DNA from 2 places in the Catellatospora sp. NPDC049609 genome. Region 2 is predicted to be linked to the other one. Evidence: riboswitches for the same ligand, from Rfam matches in the RefSeq annotation. Region 2 holds a riboswitch; the other holds the start of a gene.
What was found. Region 2 has a riboswitch for cobalamin ahead of AB0J67_RS13570 (ribonucleoside-diphosphate reductase subunit alpha). Riboswitches for the same ligand answer to the same signal wherever they lie in the genome.
Positions count from the first base shown of each region.

Region 1: linked by a shared signal. The riboswitch ahead of AB0J67_RS07250 (hypothetical protein) and the one ahead of AB0J67_RS13570 (ribonucleoside-diphosphate reductase subunit alpha) in region 2 are both predicted to bind cobalamin.

Region 1 covers NZ_JBFAOU010000016.1:30,922-38,022, forward strand. The annotation lists gene AB0J67_RS07240 (sirohydrochlorin chelatase) at 1-542, shown strand, start outside; gene AB0J67_RS07245 (alpha/beta hydrolase domain-containing protein) at 676-2,052, opposite strand; cobalamin riboswitch at 2,174-2,369, shown strand; gene AB0J67_RS07250 (hypothetical protein) at 2,399-2,638, shown strand; gene AB0J67_RS07255 (CbtA family protein) at 2,651-3,376, shown strand; gene AB0J67_RS07260 ((2Fe-2S) ferredoxin domain-containing protein) at 3,474-3,809, shown strand; gene AB0J67_RS07265 (DUF6790 family protein) at 3,784-4,332, opposite strand; gene AB0J67_RS07270 (TAXI family TRAP transporter solute-binding subunit) at 4,405-5,379, opposite strand; gene AB0J67_RS07275 (roadblock/LC7 domain-containing protein) at 5,376-5,804, opposite strand; gene AB0J67_RS07280 (nitrate- and nitrite sensing domain-containing protein) at 5,801-7,101, opposite strand, start outside.
Region 2 covers NZ_JBFAOU010000037.1:25,989-33,089, forward strand. The annotation lists gene AB0J67_RS13560 (HD domain-containing protein) at 1-474, shown strand, start outside; gene AB0J67_RS13565 (ribonucleotide-diphosphate reductase subunit beta) at 491-1,510, opposite strand; gene AB0J67_RS13570 (ribonucleoside-diphosphate reductase subunit alpha) at 1,501-3,876, opposite strand; cobalamin riboswitch at 4,233-4,425, opposite strand; gene AB0J67_RS13575 (rhodanese-like domain-containing protein) at 4,605-5,066, opposite strand; gene ftrA (transcriptional regulator FtrA) at 5,165-6,154, shown strand; gene AB0J67_RS13585 (BTAD domain-containing putative transcriptional regulator) at 6,156-7,101, opposite strand, start outside.

The DNA of each region.
Region 1 (7,101 bases), on a different contig from region 2:
CGGTGCTGCTGGTGGGGCGCGGTTCCACCGATCCGGACGCCAACGCCGAGGTGGCCCGCGCCGCGCGGCTGCTGGCCGAGACGACGGCGGTGGCCGCGGTGGAGTACGCCTTCGTCTCGCTCGCCCGGCCCGGCGTGCCCGCGGGCCTGGACCGCTGTGCCGCGCTGGGCGCGCGCCGGATAGTGGTGCTGCCGTACTTCCTCTTCACCGGGGTGCTGCCGCGCCGGGTGGCCGACCAGGCCACGGCGTGGGCGGCCGGGCGCGCGGGCGTGCCGGTGCGCTGCGCCGCCGTGCTCGGCGACACCGACGCGCTCGCCGACCTGGTGATCGAGCGTTACGACGAGGCGCTGGCGGGCGACATCCGGATGAACTGCGACTCGTGCGTCTACCGGGTGAAGCTGCCCGGTTTCGAGGACCGGGTCGGTGCGGCCCAGACGCCGCACCACCACCCGGACGACCACGGCCACACCCACCACGGCCATGGCGACCAGCACGCCCACCACGACGGCGCGGACGGGCACCACCACGGCCGGCGCCGGTGATGGCGGCTTCGCCGCCCTCGGCCGGGCCAGGGGCGTGGGGGCGGCTGCCGCACCAGGTGGGCGGGGCAGCCGCGCCGGGAGCGGCGGTCCGGGCCCGGCCCGCGCGGGCAGGCGGGCCGGGCCCGGACGGTGATCAGCGCCCCACGCCGGAGGCCAGGGCCTCGCGCAGGTTGACGCGGGCGTCGGCGGGCAGCAGGTAGCCGGCGGCGACGTTGCGCACGTCGGCCAGCGCGACCCGCGCCAGGTATCCGCCGCGGGTCGGGTACAGCCGGTCCCGGGTCGGCTCGTCGAACGGCTGGTGGGAGCCGAACAGGAAGCAGAACGACTGGCCGGAGTTGTCGCCGGTGCTGAGCGCCGTCGGCACGGTCACCTGGGAGTAGCGGATGCCGCCGAGGGCCAGGCCGAGGCCGTCGCGCGCCTTGGTGCCGTCGGCGTTGAAGGCGAGCGGCTCGGCGACCGGCGGCGGGGTGCCGGTGCGGACCCAGCGCACCAGGTGGTCGTAGGCCGCCGCGGTGGCGTGGTGCACCGGCACCCGGCTGAACGGCGGCGCGGCGCAGTCGTACACCGGGGCCGCGCCGAGGTCGCGCACCGAGATCGGGTTGCGGTACTCCTGCCCCCGCCAGCCCGAGTGCGCCCCGCCGGCGACCTCCCAGCGGCGGAACCGGTCGGTGTCGGGGGAGGGGCGCACCGGCGTGCGGACGTCGGTCTCCGACAGCACCTGGAACACCGGCTCGTCGCCGACCCGGGTCGGGGCGTTGCCGACGATGAACGCGTACCCGTCGAACACCGGCTCGACCTTCGGCAGGATGTGCTGGTAGTAGACGGTCATCCGCCCCGCCGACTGGGACGCGCCGACGGCCAGCAGCGTGCGCACGTCGAGCCGGCCCAGGGGGGAGCCGGGCCCGCCGGTGCCCACCGCCTTCGCGGCCTGGGCGAAGATGTCGTACGACAGCTCGTCGGCGAGGTGGGCGCCGCCGCCGGTCACATCCAGCGCGCCGTAGCGCGTCGGGCTCCACGAGCGCAGCTGGTCGACGCCCACGCGCTGGGCGGAGACGCCGACCCAGGCGTACCCGGCCCGCATGATCGCCTCGCCGTTCCACAGCGCGTCGAGGTCGTAGCCGGCGGTGACGTTCTGCCACTCGACGAGCGCGGTGCCGTTGAACGCGTGCCGGCTGACCGGCCGCCGGACCACGATCCGGGTCCGGTACGGCACGTCGGTGGCGACGGGCCCACCCTGGCTGTCCCAGCCGTCGGCGATGCCGGACAGGAGGAACTCCTGCTCGACGTACCCGTGGCGGGCCAGGTCGTCGGGGGTGGAGAAGAACGGGTAGGTGTCCTCGAGCACCGGGGACAGCCGGTCGCCGGGCACGGCGCCCGGCAGCGGCCCCGACACCGTCGGTGTTGATATCGGCGTACGGTCGCCGCCCGCGCTCGCGACGCCGGCCGGCACCAGGGCGGCGGCCAGGGCGAGCGCGGCGGCGGCGCCCAGCCTGCGCGGATGCTTCATCATGCGGTCATGGTGACCGCGCGGCGCGTGGCGGCGCATCGGCGATATCACCGGCCCGTGCACCCTGGGCGGTGACCGGCGTTACCGGCGGAGTGAGAGGGTTTGACGGGCGTACGAGCACGCTGGCATGGTGGTTGCTACAAGTACACATCAGACGACGGTGCGCAGGAACCCGGTGAGAATCCGGGACGGTCCCGCCACTGTGACCGGGGAGCGCCCCGCACGAGCCACGGCCGCTGCAGCGGCTGGAAGGCGCGGCAAGCGCGACGCACCACATCCACCCGGGAGTCAGGACACTGACCCGTCGTTGTCCAGTTCGGGGCGGTGAACCCCGAGAAGGAGGTTGATCATGGGTGCGTTGTCCACCCCCGCGACGTCGTCGGACCGGACGGCCGCGGTCGCGATCCGGCTGCGGGACCAGGTCGTCGCCGGCCTGCTCGTCCTGCTGGCGCTGTTCATCCTGTACGCGGTGTTCCTGGACCAGGGTGCGCTGCTGTCCCCGGTGTACGGGGAGCTCTCGCGCAGCGCCAACTACCTGCACGAGCTGTCCCACGACGGGCGGCACCTGTTCGCCGCCAACTGCCACTGAGCGGGGGCGCACGTGACCCTGCTCTCCCTGATGGGGCGGGGCGGGCTGGCCGGCGCGTGCGCCGGTGCCGCCTCCGCCCTGGTGTCCCTGCTGCTCGCCGAGCCGGTCATCGACCGGGCCATCGAGCTCGAACATGCCGCGGCCGGTGCGGGCCACGGCGCGGAGCTGTTCACCCGCGACACCCAGCACGTCGGCCTGCTGGTCTCGGTGATCCTCGCCGGGATGGCGATCGGCCTGCTGTTCGGCCTGGTCTACGCGGTGCTGCACCGGCGCGACCCCGAGGCCGATCCGTGGGGCCGGGCGCTGCGCCTGGCCGGGGCCGGGTTCCTCGGCGTGAGCCTGCTGCCGTTCCTGCGCTTCCCGACCAACCCGCCGGGGGTGGGCAGCGAGGCGACCCAGCAGGCGCGCACGGTGACCTGGCTCGCCGCGATCGTCATCGGGCTGGCCACGGTGTCCGCGATGGGCCTGGTGGCCGGGCGGCTGGCACGGCGCGGCGCGGCCCTGCCGGTGCGCCACCTCGCCCCGGTGGGCGTGGCGCTGCTCGGCCTGGCTGTGCTGTTCCTGCTGCCCTCCTCGGGCGACGAGATCGGCACACCCGCGGACCTGCTGTGGAGCTTCCGCCTGCTGTCGCTGCTCGCGTCGGTCGTGCTCTGGGCCGGGCTGGGCGTCGGCTTCGGACTGGCCGGGCTGCGCGCCGAGGCCTCGGTGGGCGCCGTCGCGGCACGGGCGGGCGCGTGACGTCCCGCGCGGCGGGCCGGGCCGCGGGTCGCGCAGACCGCGCGTCGGCGGCGGGGCCGCGTGGCGCCGGGGACCGGCCGGCGGCGCGGGTGACCGGGTGAAGGCGCGGGTGACCGTGTGCCGTGACTGCTGCTGCGGCACGGCCAAGCATCCGGACACCGATCACGACGGGCAGCTGCGGCAGCTGGAGAAGGCGGGCGTCCGGGTGCGCATCGCGCAGTGCCTGGACGTCTGCGAGCACTCCAACGTGATGGTGGTGCACCCGCGCCCGTCCGGTCGCCGGGCGGGCGGGCAGCCGGTGTGGCTGGGCGGCGTCCTCGACGAGGCCGTCGTGGAGTACGTCGCCGCCTGGGCCGCCGCGGGCGGTCCGGGCGCCGCCGAGCTTCCGGTGGCGCTGATGCCCTACGTCATCGAGGCGCCGGGCCGGTCCTGAGACCGTCCCGGGCCGTGATCGCCGCGGCGTCCGCAGCAGGGGCGCCGCGGCGGTACATCACCAGCAGGATGACGGCCAGCAGCGGCATCAGGATGTCGGACGGCAGTGCCCAGGTGTTGGCGGGCGCGGTGTTGCCGTGGAACACCCACTGGTTGAAGTGGCCCCAGGCGTCGCCCCAGAAGGAGATCGCCAGTGCGGTCACCGCCGCGGTCAGCCAGGTGCCGCGCAGCCGCCGCCAGGCGCAACCGATGGCCAGCACGGCCACGGCGATGTCACCCCAGCCCACCTCCCACTGGAACATGGACTGGGTGTAGCCGATCTGCTCGGCGGTCTGGCCGGAGGTCGGTCCGATATGGCTCAGCCCGCCGATCAGGCCCCAGATGCCCGCGCCCACGACCATGATCCACAGCAGGGCCAGCTCCACCACGCGGTGCCTGGTGCGCCGATCCGGGTGCTTGTCCACGGCGACGTGGATCAACCAGCCGACGACGACGGTGAACCAGATGGCAACGAAGAACGGCATCGCACACCTCCCGGCAATCCCGACGCTACGCCGTGATCACCGGGTCTGTCCGCCGTCTGGACGATCCCGCGGTCAGGACACCCCGTAGAAGCGCTTGGCGCCCGGATGCAGGTCCAGAGGCGACACCAGCGCGGCGATGTCCCGGCTGATGTTGTCGCCCTCGGGGTGCACCGCGGCCAGCTCCGGCTGGAAGTCGAAGATCAGCTGGGTGAGGCGGTAGGCCAGGTCGTCCGGCATGTCCTCGGCGACCACGATCAGGTTCGGCACCGCGACCACGGTCACGTCGGCGCTCAGCCCGTACATGGCCTTCGGGATCTTCCCCGGCGCGTAGACGTCGGGGTGCAGCCGGCCCATGTCCTGGAACAGCTCCTCGGTCGGCAGCAGCGTGAACACGCCCGGCGACTGCGCGAACAGCGCCTGCACGCCGACGGTGGGCAGGCCCGCGGCGTAGAACATGGCGTCCAGGTCGCCGGCCCGCATCGACATCGCCATCTGCGACAGCGACGCGGAGACCTGCGTGATGTCGCGCTTGACGTCGATCCCGGCGGCGGCCAGCAGGCGCATCGCCACCAGCTCGGAGCCGGAGTTCTGCGGGCCGGTGGCGACCCGCCTGCCCTTCAGCTGCTTGATCGACTTGATGCCGGAGTCGGCGCGTACCACGAGGTGGGTGTAGCCGTTGAAGATGCGCGCCAGCGCCTTGAACTTCACCGGCTTGCCCGCGAACAGGCCCTTGCCCGCGGCGGCGTCGGCCGCCGTGTCGGCGAACGTGAACGCGACCTGCACGTCGTCGATGGCCAGCCGCTGCAGGTTGTCGCCCGCGCCGTTGGTCGGCGGGGCGAGCGCCTCGTACCCGGCCAGGTGGCGGTTGATGATGTCGGCGTAACCGCCACCCACCTGGTTGAACACCCCGTTGGTGGGGCCGGTGCCGATGGTCAGCGTGCCGCCGTGCCAGGCCGCCGCGGTCGTGGCCGCCGGGTCGCCCGTGCACGCGGCGAGCGCGGGCGCCAGCAGCGCGCAGAGCAGCAGGGCCAGCCGGCGGCGCGTCACCACTGCTCGCCCGCCCGCGCCTCCGGCTCCAGGGCGTACGCGACCCGGTGCGCCAGCAGCGCGGTCTCGTAGCCGATCTGGCCGAGGTCGCAGCCCGGGGCGGCCACCACGGCCAGGAACGCCCGGTCGCGTACCGCCATGATCATCAGGACGCCCTCGTCCATGTCGACGACCGTCTGGCGCACCTGGCCGCTGCTCAGGCAGCGCGCCGCACCGATGGTGAGGCTGGCCAGCCCGCTCGTGATGGCCGCCAACTGGTCGGAGAGATCCTGGCGCAGCCCGTCGGAGTGCGCGATGGTCAGGCCGTCCACGGAGACGGCCAGCACGTAGGTCACGTCGGCGATGCGTTGGGCGAACGAGGTCAGCAGCCAGTCCAGGCCGCCGATCTCGTCGGCGCCGGTGACCTGCGCGGGGTTCTGAGTCATCTCGTGCTTTCCTTCGTAGCTGGCGGGGCTGAGAGGCGTTGCTCGCGGGCGAGTTCGCGGTGAGCGGCCGCGATGCCACCGGCCAGACCGGACAGCCGGACCCGGACCGCTTCGGGGTCCAGCAGCCCGGAACCGTTCGGTCCGGTCGTGCGAGCGGGCTTGTCGTCGCCGGGCGGCGTGGGTTCGCCGGGACGGCGCTGCGGGAGGCCCGAGGGCAGGATCTCGCTGGTGTCGGAGCGGGGTGGTGCTTGCCGGAGCGCAGGGATCGCCTGGGTCGGCGTGTCGTCCGCCCCCACGGGGGTGGCGGCGGCGGACGCGGTGCGGGACGGGAAGTCGGCGGAGTGGATCAGGCCGGCCGGCGGCGCCTGCACGGCCGGGGGAGCGGGGATCGGGGCCGGCGCCGGCAGGATCGCGGCCTGGCGGGCGCCGGGCCGGCGGGTGCGCAGGGTCTCCCCGTCGGGCATCGGGCCGCCCGCGAGCGCCGCGGGGAACCGCGCGGCGGCGCTGTGCGGCGGGGCGAGCAGCACGGTCGGCAGCAGCACCAGCGCCACGGTACCGCCACCGGGGCTGCTGCGCAGCTGCACCCTGATCCCGCGGCGGGCCGCGATCCGGGCGACCACCAGCAGGCCCATGGTCCGGGCCAGGTCACTGGTCAGCATGGACGGTCGGGCCAGCCGCTCGTTGATCTCGTCGAGATGGGCGGGCGGCATGCCGATGCCGGCGTCGAAGATGCTGATGGTCAGGCCCTCCACGCCGCGGCGGGTGGACACCAGCACGCGGCTCTTGGGCGGCGAGAAGTCGGTGGCGTTCTCCAGCAGCTCGGCCAGCAGGTGCACCACGTCGCCGACGGCGTGCGCGACGACGCACAGGTCGGCGATCGAGTTCGTCTCCACCCGGGCGTACTGGTCGATCTCGGCGGCGGCCGCGTGCACCACGTCGAGCAGCAGCTCGGCGTGTACGAACCGGCGGCCCGGCTCACCACCGGCCAGGACCAGCAGGTTCTCCTCGTTGCGGCGCATGCGCGCGGCGAGGTGGTCCAGCGCGAACAGCTTCGCCAGCGCCTGCGGATCGGTCTCGCTCTGCTCGAACTCGTCGATCAGGTGCAGCTGCCGCTGCACCAGCGTCTGCCCGCGCCGGGACAGGTTGACGAACATCGCCGAGATGTCGTGGCGCAGCATCGCCTGGTCGGCGGCGAGCCGCAGCGCCTGCTGGTGCAGGGTCGCCAGGGCCGCGCCGACCTCGCCGATCTCGTCCTTCGGCCCGGCGAGGGCCTTGTCGGCCTGCTCGTTGGAGGCGC
Region 2 (7,101 bases):
CGGGACGTGCTGGTCGCGGCGCTGCTGCACGACTCCGTCGAGGACCAGCCGTGGGGCATCACCGGCCAGCCGCACCGGGGCGGGCCGCCACCGCGGGACCAGGCGCTGGCCGTGCTCGCCGAGCGGTTCGGCCCGCGGGTCGCCTCGCTGGTCGCCGCGGTCACCAACCCGGAGTACGACCTCGACCGCGACAAGGACGAGCAGTACCGCACGCACGTGGTCGAGTCGCTGGACGTCGACCCGTGGGCGCGCGTCATCAAGGTCTCCGACTTCACCGACAACGGCGTGGGCGTCATCCACACCATCGGGCCGAAGGTGCGCCGGGCCGCGACGAAGTACTCCCCGCTGGTGCCCGCCCTGCGCGAGCTGGTCGCCCGGCCGGACACGCCGCTGCTCGGCGAGGTCAAGGCGCACATCTTCGCCCAGTTCGACCTCGCCGAGCAGCGGTTCCAGGCCATTCTCGGCACCAACTAGCGGCCCGGCCTCCCCGTCAGAAGTCCTCGTCGAGGCTGACCGTGCCGCCGACGGCGACCTGGTACGCCGTCACCCGGCGCTCGAAGAAGTTCGCCAGCTCCTGCACGTCCTGCAGCGCCATGAACGGGAACGGGTTGGCCGAGCCGAACCGGGCCGGCAGCCCGAGCCGGGCCAGCCGCTGGTCGGCGACGTACTGCAGGTACTCCCGCATGTCGGCCAGGGTCATCCCGGGCAGCCCGGCGCCGCACAGGTCCTCGGCGAAGGCCAGCTCGGCGTCGACCGCGTCCTCCAGCATCCGGGTCACCGCCTTGCCCATGGCGTCGTCGAACAGCTCCGGCTCCTCGGCGCGCACCGTGTCGACCACCGCGAACGCGAAGTCCATGTGCATCGACTCGTCGCGGAACACCCAGTTGGTGCCCGCCGCCAGCCCGTCCAGCAGGCCGCGCGAGCGCAGCCAGTACACGTACGCGAAGGCGCCGTAGAAGAACAGGCCCTCGATGCAGGCGGCGAAGCAGATCAGGTTCAGCAGGAAGCGCCGCCGGTCGTCGGCCGTGGTCAGCGCGGGCAGGTCGAACACCGAGTCGATCCACTCGAAGCAGAAGTTCGCCTTGCGGGCGATCGACGGGATGTTCTCCACCGCCGCGAACGCCTTGGCCCGCTCCGCGTCGTCGGGCAGGTAGGTGTCCAGCAGGGTCAGGTAGAACTGCACGTGCACCGCCTCCTCGAAGAGCTGGCGGCTCAGGTAGAGCCGGGCCTCCGGGGCGTTGATGTGGCGATACAGGTTCAGCACCAGGTTGTTGGCCACGATGGTGTCGCCGGTGGCGAAGAACGCGACCAGGCGGTTCACCAGGTGCCGCTCCCCCGCCGACAGCCCGGCCAGGTCGGGCAGGTCGTTGCCGAGGTCGACCTCCTCGACGGTCCAGGTGTTGCGGATCGCGGCGCGGTAGCGCTCGTAGAAGTCCGGGTAGCGCATCGGCCGCAGGGTCAGGTCGAGGCCCGGGTCGAGCAGCATCTTCTTCGGGGTGGTCACTGGCATGCCTCGCAGATCTCCGGGTTCTCCAGGTTCAGGTTGATCGGGCTCGCGGCGGTGCGCAGCGTTGCACCCGGCGCGCTCGCCGGAGCGGACGCGGCAGCCGGTCCGGTCGCACGCGACGCGTTAGGAAGGTGCCCTTCCGCTACGGAAAGCGATGGGAGGGTGCCCTTCCTTACCGTGGTCTGGGCGATGGCGGTCGCGGGGCGGGAGCGCAGGTAGTAGGTGGTCTTCAGGCCCTTGCGCCAGGCGTAGGCGTACATCGAGGAGAGCTTGCCGATCTCCGGGGCGGCCATGAACAGGTTCAGCGACTGCGACTGGTCGATGTACGGCATCCGCGCCGCGGCCAGGTCGATCAGCGCCCGCTGCGGCAGCTCCCACGCGGTGCGGAAGCGCCGCCGCAGCTCCGCCGGGATCTCCTCGATGCCCGCCACCGAGCCCTCGGCCGCCAGCACCCGGTCGCGCAGCGCCGCCGTCCACAGGCCCCGCGCCTTCAGCTCGTCCACCAGGTAGCGGTTGACCTGGAGGAACTCGCCCGACAGCGTCTCGCGCTTGAACACGTTGGCCACCGGCGGCTCGATGCACTCGGCGCAGCCCGCGATCGACGCGATGGTCGCGGTCGGCGCGATGGCGATCAGCAGCGAGTTGCGCAGGCCGGTGCGGGCCACCTTCGCGTGCAGCTCGTCCCACGCCCACGGGCGGGTGGACACCGCGTCCGGGAAGTGGTCGGCGTGCAGCACGCCGCGCGCGGCGCGGGTGTCCGCGTACGACGGGTGGGTGCCCAGCTCGGCGGCGAGGTCGGCGCTGGCGTCGTACGCCGCGAGCGCGATCTCCTCGGCCAGCCGGGTGGACAGGGCCAGCGCCTCGGGCGCGTCGAAGTCCAGGCCGAGCGCGAAGAACACGTCGGCCAGGCCCATCACGCCCAGGCCGATCGGCCGCCAGCGGTTGTTGGCCCCGGCCGCTTCGCCGGTCGGGTAGTAGGACAGGTCGATGGTGCGGTCGAGCACCCGCACGGCGGTGCGCACGGTCGAGCGCAGCGCGTCCCAGTCGACGCCGTCCGGGCCGAGGTGCGCGGCCAGGTTGACCGAGCCGAGGTTGCACACGGCGGTCTCGCCGTCGCTGGTGACCTCCAGGATCTCGGTGCACAGGTTCGACAGGTGGACCGTGTTGCCCGCGACGGCGGTCTGGTTGCAGGTGCGGTTGGCCGCGTCCTTGAACGTCATCCAGCCGTTGCCGGTCTGCGCCAGGGTGCGCATCATCCGGCCGTACAGCTCCCGGGCGGGCAGCGTGCGCACGGCCAGCCCGGCGGCCTCGGCGGCGCGGTAGGCGGCGTCGAACTCCTCGCCCCACAGGTCGACCAGCTGCGGCACGTCCTTCGGGTCGAACAGCGACCACGCGGTGTCGGCCTCGACCCGGCGCATGAACTCGTCCGGCACCCAGTTGGCCAGGTGCAGGTTGTGCGTACGCCGGCTCTCCTCGCCGGTCGAGTCACGCAGCTGCAGGAACTCGTCCAGATCGGCGTGCCAGGTCTCCAGGTAGACGCACGCCGCGCCCTTGCGGCGGCCGCCCTGGTTGACCGCGGCCACGCTGGCGTCGAGCGTGCGCAGCCACGGCACGATGCCGTTGGACAGGCCGTTGGTGCCGCGGATCAGCGAGCCCCGGGACCGGATCCGGCTCCACGACACCCCGATGCCCCCGGCGTACTTGGACAGCCGGGCGATCTGGGCGTACCGGTCGTAGATCGACTCCAGCTCGTCGCGCGGCGAGTCGAGCAGGAAGCAGCTGCTCAGCTGCGGGCGCCGGGCACCGGCGTTGAACAGCGTCGGCGAGCTGGGCAGGTAGGCCAGGCGGCTGAGCACGGCGTAGAGCGCGGCGACCTCGGCCACGTCGCCGGGCAGGCGGCGGCCGGCGGTGCCCGCGTCGCCGACCTCGCCCATCAGCCCGCAGGCCACCCGCAGCAGGAAGTGCTGCGGCGTCTCCAGCACCTTGCGGGTGACCGGGTGGCGCAGCAGGTAGCGGTCGTAGACGGTGCGCAGCCCGAAGTACTCGAAGCGGTCGTCGGCGGCCGGGTCGACGAGCCGGTCCAGCTCGGCCGCGTGCGCGGCGACGAACGCGGCCAGGTCGTCGGCGAGCACGCCTGCCGCGTGCCCGGCCCGCACGGAGCTCGCGAAGTCGTGTACGCCCTGGGTGGCCGCCTCCTCGGCGATGTGCACCGCGAGCAGCCGCGCCGCGAGGCGGCTGTACGACGGCTCCCGCACGACCATGGCGGCGGCGGTCTCGATGGCGCGCAGCCGCAGGTCGGCCTCGGTCGCGCCGGGCCATACACCGGCTGCCACCGGGGTGAGGACGGTATTGTGATCCACATCGGGCAGCCCCCGGGCCGCCTCGGCGAGCAGCCGCGCGAGCGACGCGGTGGTGTCAGACGACGTGCTCTCGGGCGACGCGGCCGTGCCGGGCGGCGCGTTCTCGGGCGACGCGGCCAAGCCGGGCGTGGTCTCGCCGGGTGCGCCGGCGTCGGTGGTGGTGTGGAAGGTGGTGCTGGTCAAGGCGTGCGCTCCCCCTCGTCGAAGCGCGGGAGGGCACGCGAACGGCGCTCACCCTCCCCGGGGGGACACGCGCCATCCACCGTGGACCGTCCCGCGCGGCCCGGTGTCCGCGACCGGTCCCGTCCAGCCGGACGGGAGGGTCGTGGGCGCGACACGGGCAGGGCCGTGGCGCGCACGCCGGCAGGTCTTCGGGCTCGTGGGCACGGCCGGGCGGCGCGGCGCGGACGCCGTGCTGCGGAGACCCCCTAGACCGTCGCTTCCCAGGCCGGACCGGCCCAGTGCTGCTCCGCACCCCTCTTCGCGGGAGGGGCGCGGGACGGTTTCGTTCCCACTCACCGCTGCGGGGCAGCTCCGGATTCGCACCGGATTCCCTCTGCGCGGGCCGCGTTCCGGCGGCTCGCGCGGCACCCCTCGACCCGGTGTCCGGTGGACACCGGAGGGGTGGACCAGCGATGCGCTCACACTACATCTAGTGGCATCGCGAGGAAAGCGACCCCATATGAAGTTCGGCGTGTCGTCGATGGTCCACCCCGACGGGCGTCTATGTCCCGCCCTCAGCAGGCGCAGGCGGCGCCGCTCGCGGGTGCGGTGAGCGGGTCCACATCGTGCTTGCGCAACCCGAGCGGGGTCTGCGTGTCGAAGCCCTCGCGCACCCAGTACTCGTACCCGCCGAGCATCTCCTTGACCCGGTAGCCGAGGCGGGCGAAGGCCAGCGCGGCCCGGGTGGCGCCGTTGCAGCCGGGGCCCCAGCAGTAGGTGACCACGACGCTGCCCGCGGGCACCACGGCCGCCGCACGGGCGGCGATCTCCGCGGTGGGCAGGTGCACCGCGCCCGGGAGGTGTCCCTGCTCCCACGCCTCCCGCGAGCGCGAGTCGACCAGGACGAAGCCGGCGGCACCCGAGGCCAGGTCGGCGTGCACGTCGGACACGTCGGCCTCGAACGACAGGCGGGCGGCGAAGTGGGCGGCGGCGACATCGGCGGCGGCGGCCGGGGCGGTGCCGAGTACGGCGGACATGAGCTGCTCCTCTACTGCTCGATCACTGCGTTCATCCTCGCGGTGGCCGGCTGCCGACCACGAGTGGCGGCAACGCCGCTGTTCGCTAAGATCCCGCCATGGGTACGCCGCTGACGCTCCAGACCCGGCCCCGGCACCGGATCGCGGTGCTGGCCTTCGCCGGGATGGCCCCGTTCGAGCTGGGCTGCGTGGTGGAGGTGTTCGGCCTGCCCCGCCCGGAGCTGGACGTGCCGTGGTACGACCTGGACGTCTGTGCCGAGGTCCCCGGCGCGGCGCTGCCCGCGGTGGGCGGGTTCGCCGTCACCGCACAGCACGGCCTGGATGTGCTCGCCGCCGCCGACACGGTGATCGTGCCCGGGGTCGCCGACGTGCGCGCCGAGGTCTCCCCCGCCCTGGTCACGGCGCTGCGTACGGCCGCCGGGCGCGGCGCGCGCCTGGTCTCCATCTGCTCCGGCGCGTTCGCGCTGGCCGCCGCCGGGCTGCTGGACGGCCGGGCGGCCACCACGCACTGGCGCTACGCCGAGCTGCTGCGCGAGCGCCACCCGCTGGTCGAGGTGACGCCGGACGTGCTCTACGTGGACACCGGCCAGGTGGTCACCAGCGCGGGCAGCGCCGCCGGGCTGGACCTGTGCCTGCACCTGGTGCGCCGCGACCACGGCGCCCAGATCGCGAACACGGTGGCCCGGCGGCTGGTGCTGCCGCCGCACCGCGACGGCGGGCAGGCCCAGTTCATCGAGCTGCCCGTGCGCGACGTGGTGGACGACGACGGGGTGGCCCGCGCGATGGCGTGGGCGCTGGACCACCTCACCGAGCCGCTGACGGTCGACGCGCTGGCGGCACGGGCTCGGATGTCGCCGCGCAGCTTCCTGCGCCACTTCGCCCGGCACACCGGCACCAGCCCGATCCGGTGGCTCATCGCGCAGCGGGTCGCGGCCAGCCTGGCCCTGCTGGAGACCTCCGACTCCCCCGTGGAGCAGGTCGCCGCCGCGGTCGGGTTCGACTCGCCGGCCACCTTCCGGCACCACTTCAGCCGGTGCATGCGCACCTCGCCGTCGTCGTACCGGCGCACCTTCCGCGGCCGCGCCTGACTCAGAAGGGCGTGCGGGTCATCTCCACGGTGGACTGCAACCGGCGGGCCTCGGCCAGGTACGCGTCGGACAGGCCGAAGCGCTCGTCGCCGCGGTGCAACTCGCCGAGGCGGCGCGCGGTCTGCGCCTGAGCGCGCCGGTCGCCGATCCGCTCGAAGATCTCCAGCGCCTGGGTGAGCCGCCGCACCGCCACCTCGGGCGCCTCCAGCCCGGCCAGGTCGGTCAGGCAGTACGCCTCGCAGTGCGCGTCGCCGAGCACCGCGAACCGGTCCAGCGCCGCCACCAGGTCGGCGCGGGCGTGCGCCAGGTCACCGCTGCGCAGCCGGACCAGGCCCAGCTGGCGGGTCAGCAGCGCGGTCCGGTGCGCGTCGCCGATCTCCTCGGCGATCCGCAGCCCGGCGCTGAAGTCGCGGTACGCCTCCGCGAGGTCGCCGCGGGCCAGCCGCACCATGCCGAGCGCGCCGAGCGCGTAGGCCTCACCGTGCCGGTGCCCGAGCAGCCGGTACGCCTCCAGCGCCTGGCGGTGGCAGTCCAGCGCCTCGTCCAGCTCGCCGCGGATGCGGTGCCCGGTGCCCAGCCCGGCCAGCGCCGCGGCCTGCCCGCACAGGTTGCCCAGCCGCGCGAACAGCAGGCGGGCCCGGCTGAACGCCTCCGCGGCCTCCTCGTAGTGGTCGCGATACAGGTGCAGCTGACCGAGCCCGCGCAGGGTCACCGCCTCGCCGAGCAGGTTCCCGGCGGCCCGGCAGGCCGACAGCGCGGTGCGGTGGATCTGCTCCCACTCCGCGGTGTGCCCGCCCATGTCGCACCAGGGCACCATGGCGTGCGCCAGCTCCCAGGCCAGATCGGACAGCCCGTTCGCCGCGGCGGCCTCCACCGCGCCGAGCAGCGACTCCCGCTCCGCGGCGAACCAGCGCACCGGGTCGCGGGTCAGCTCCGCCGCCTCCGGC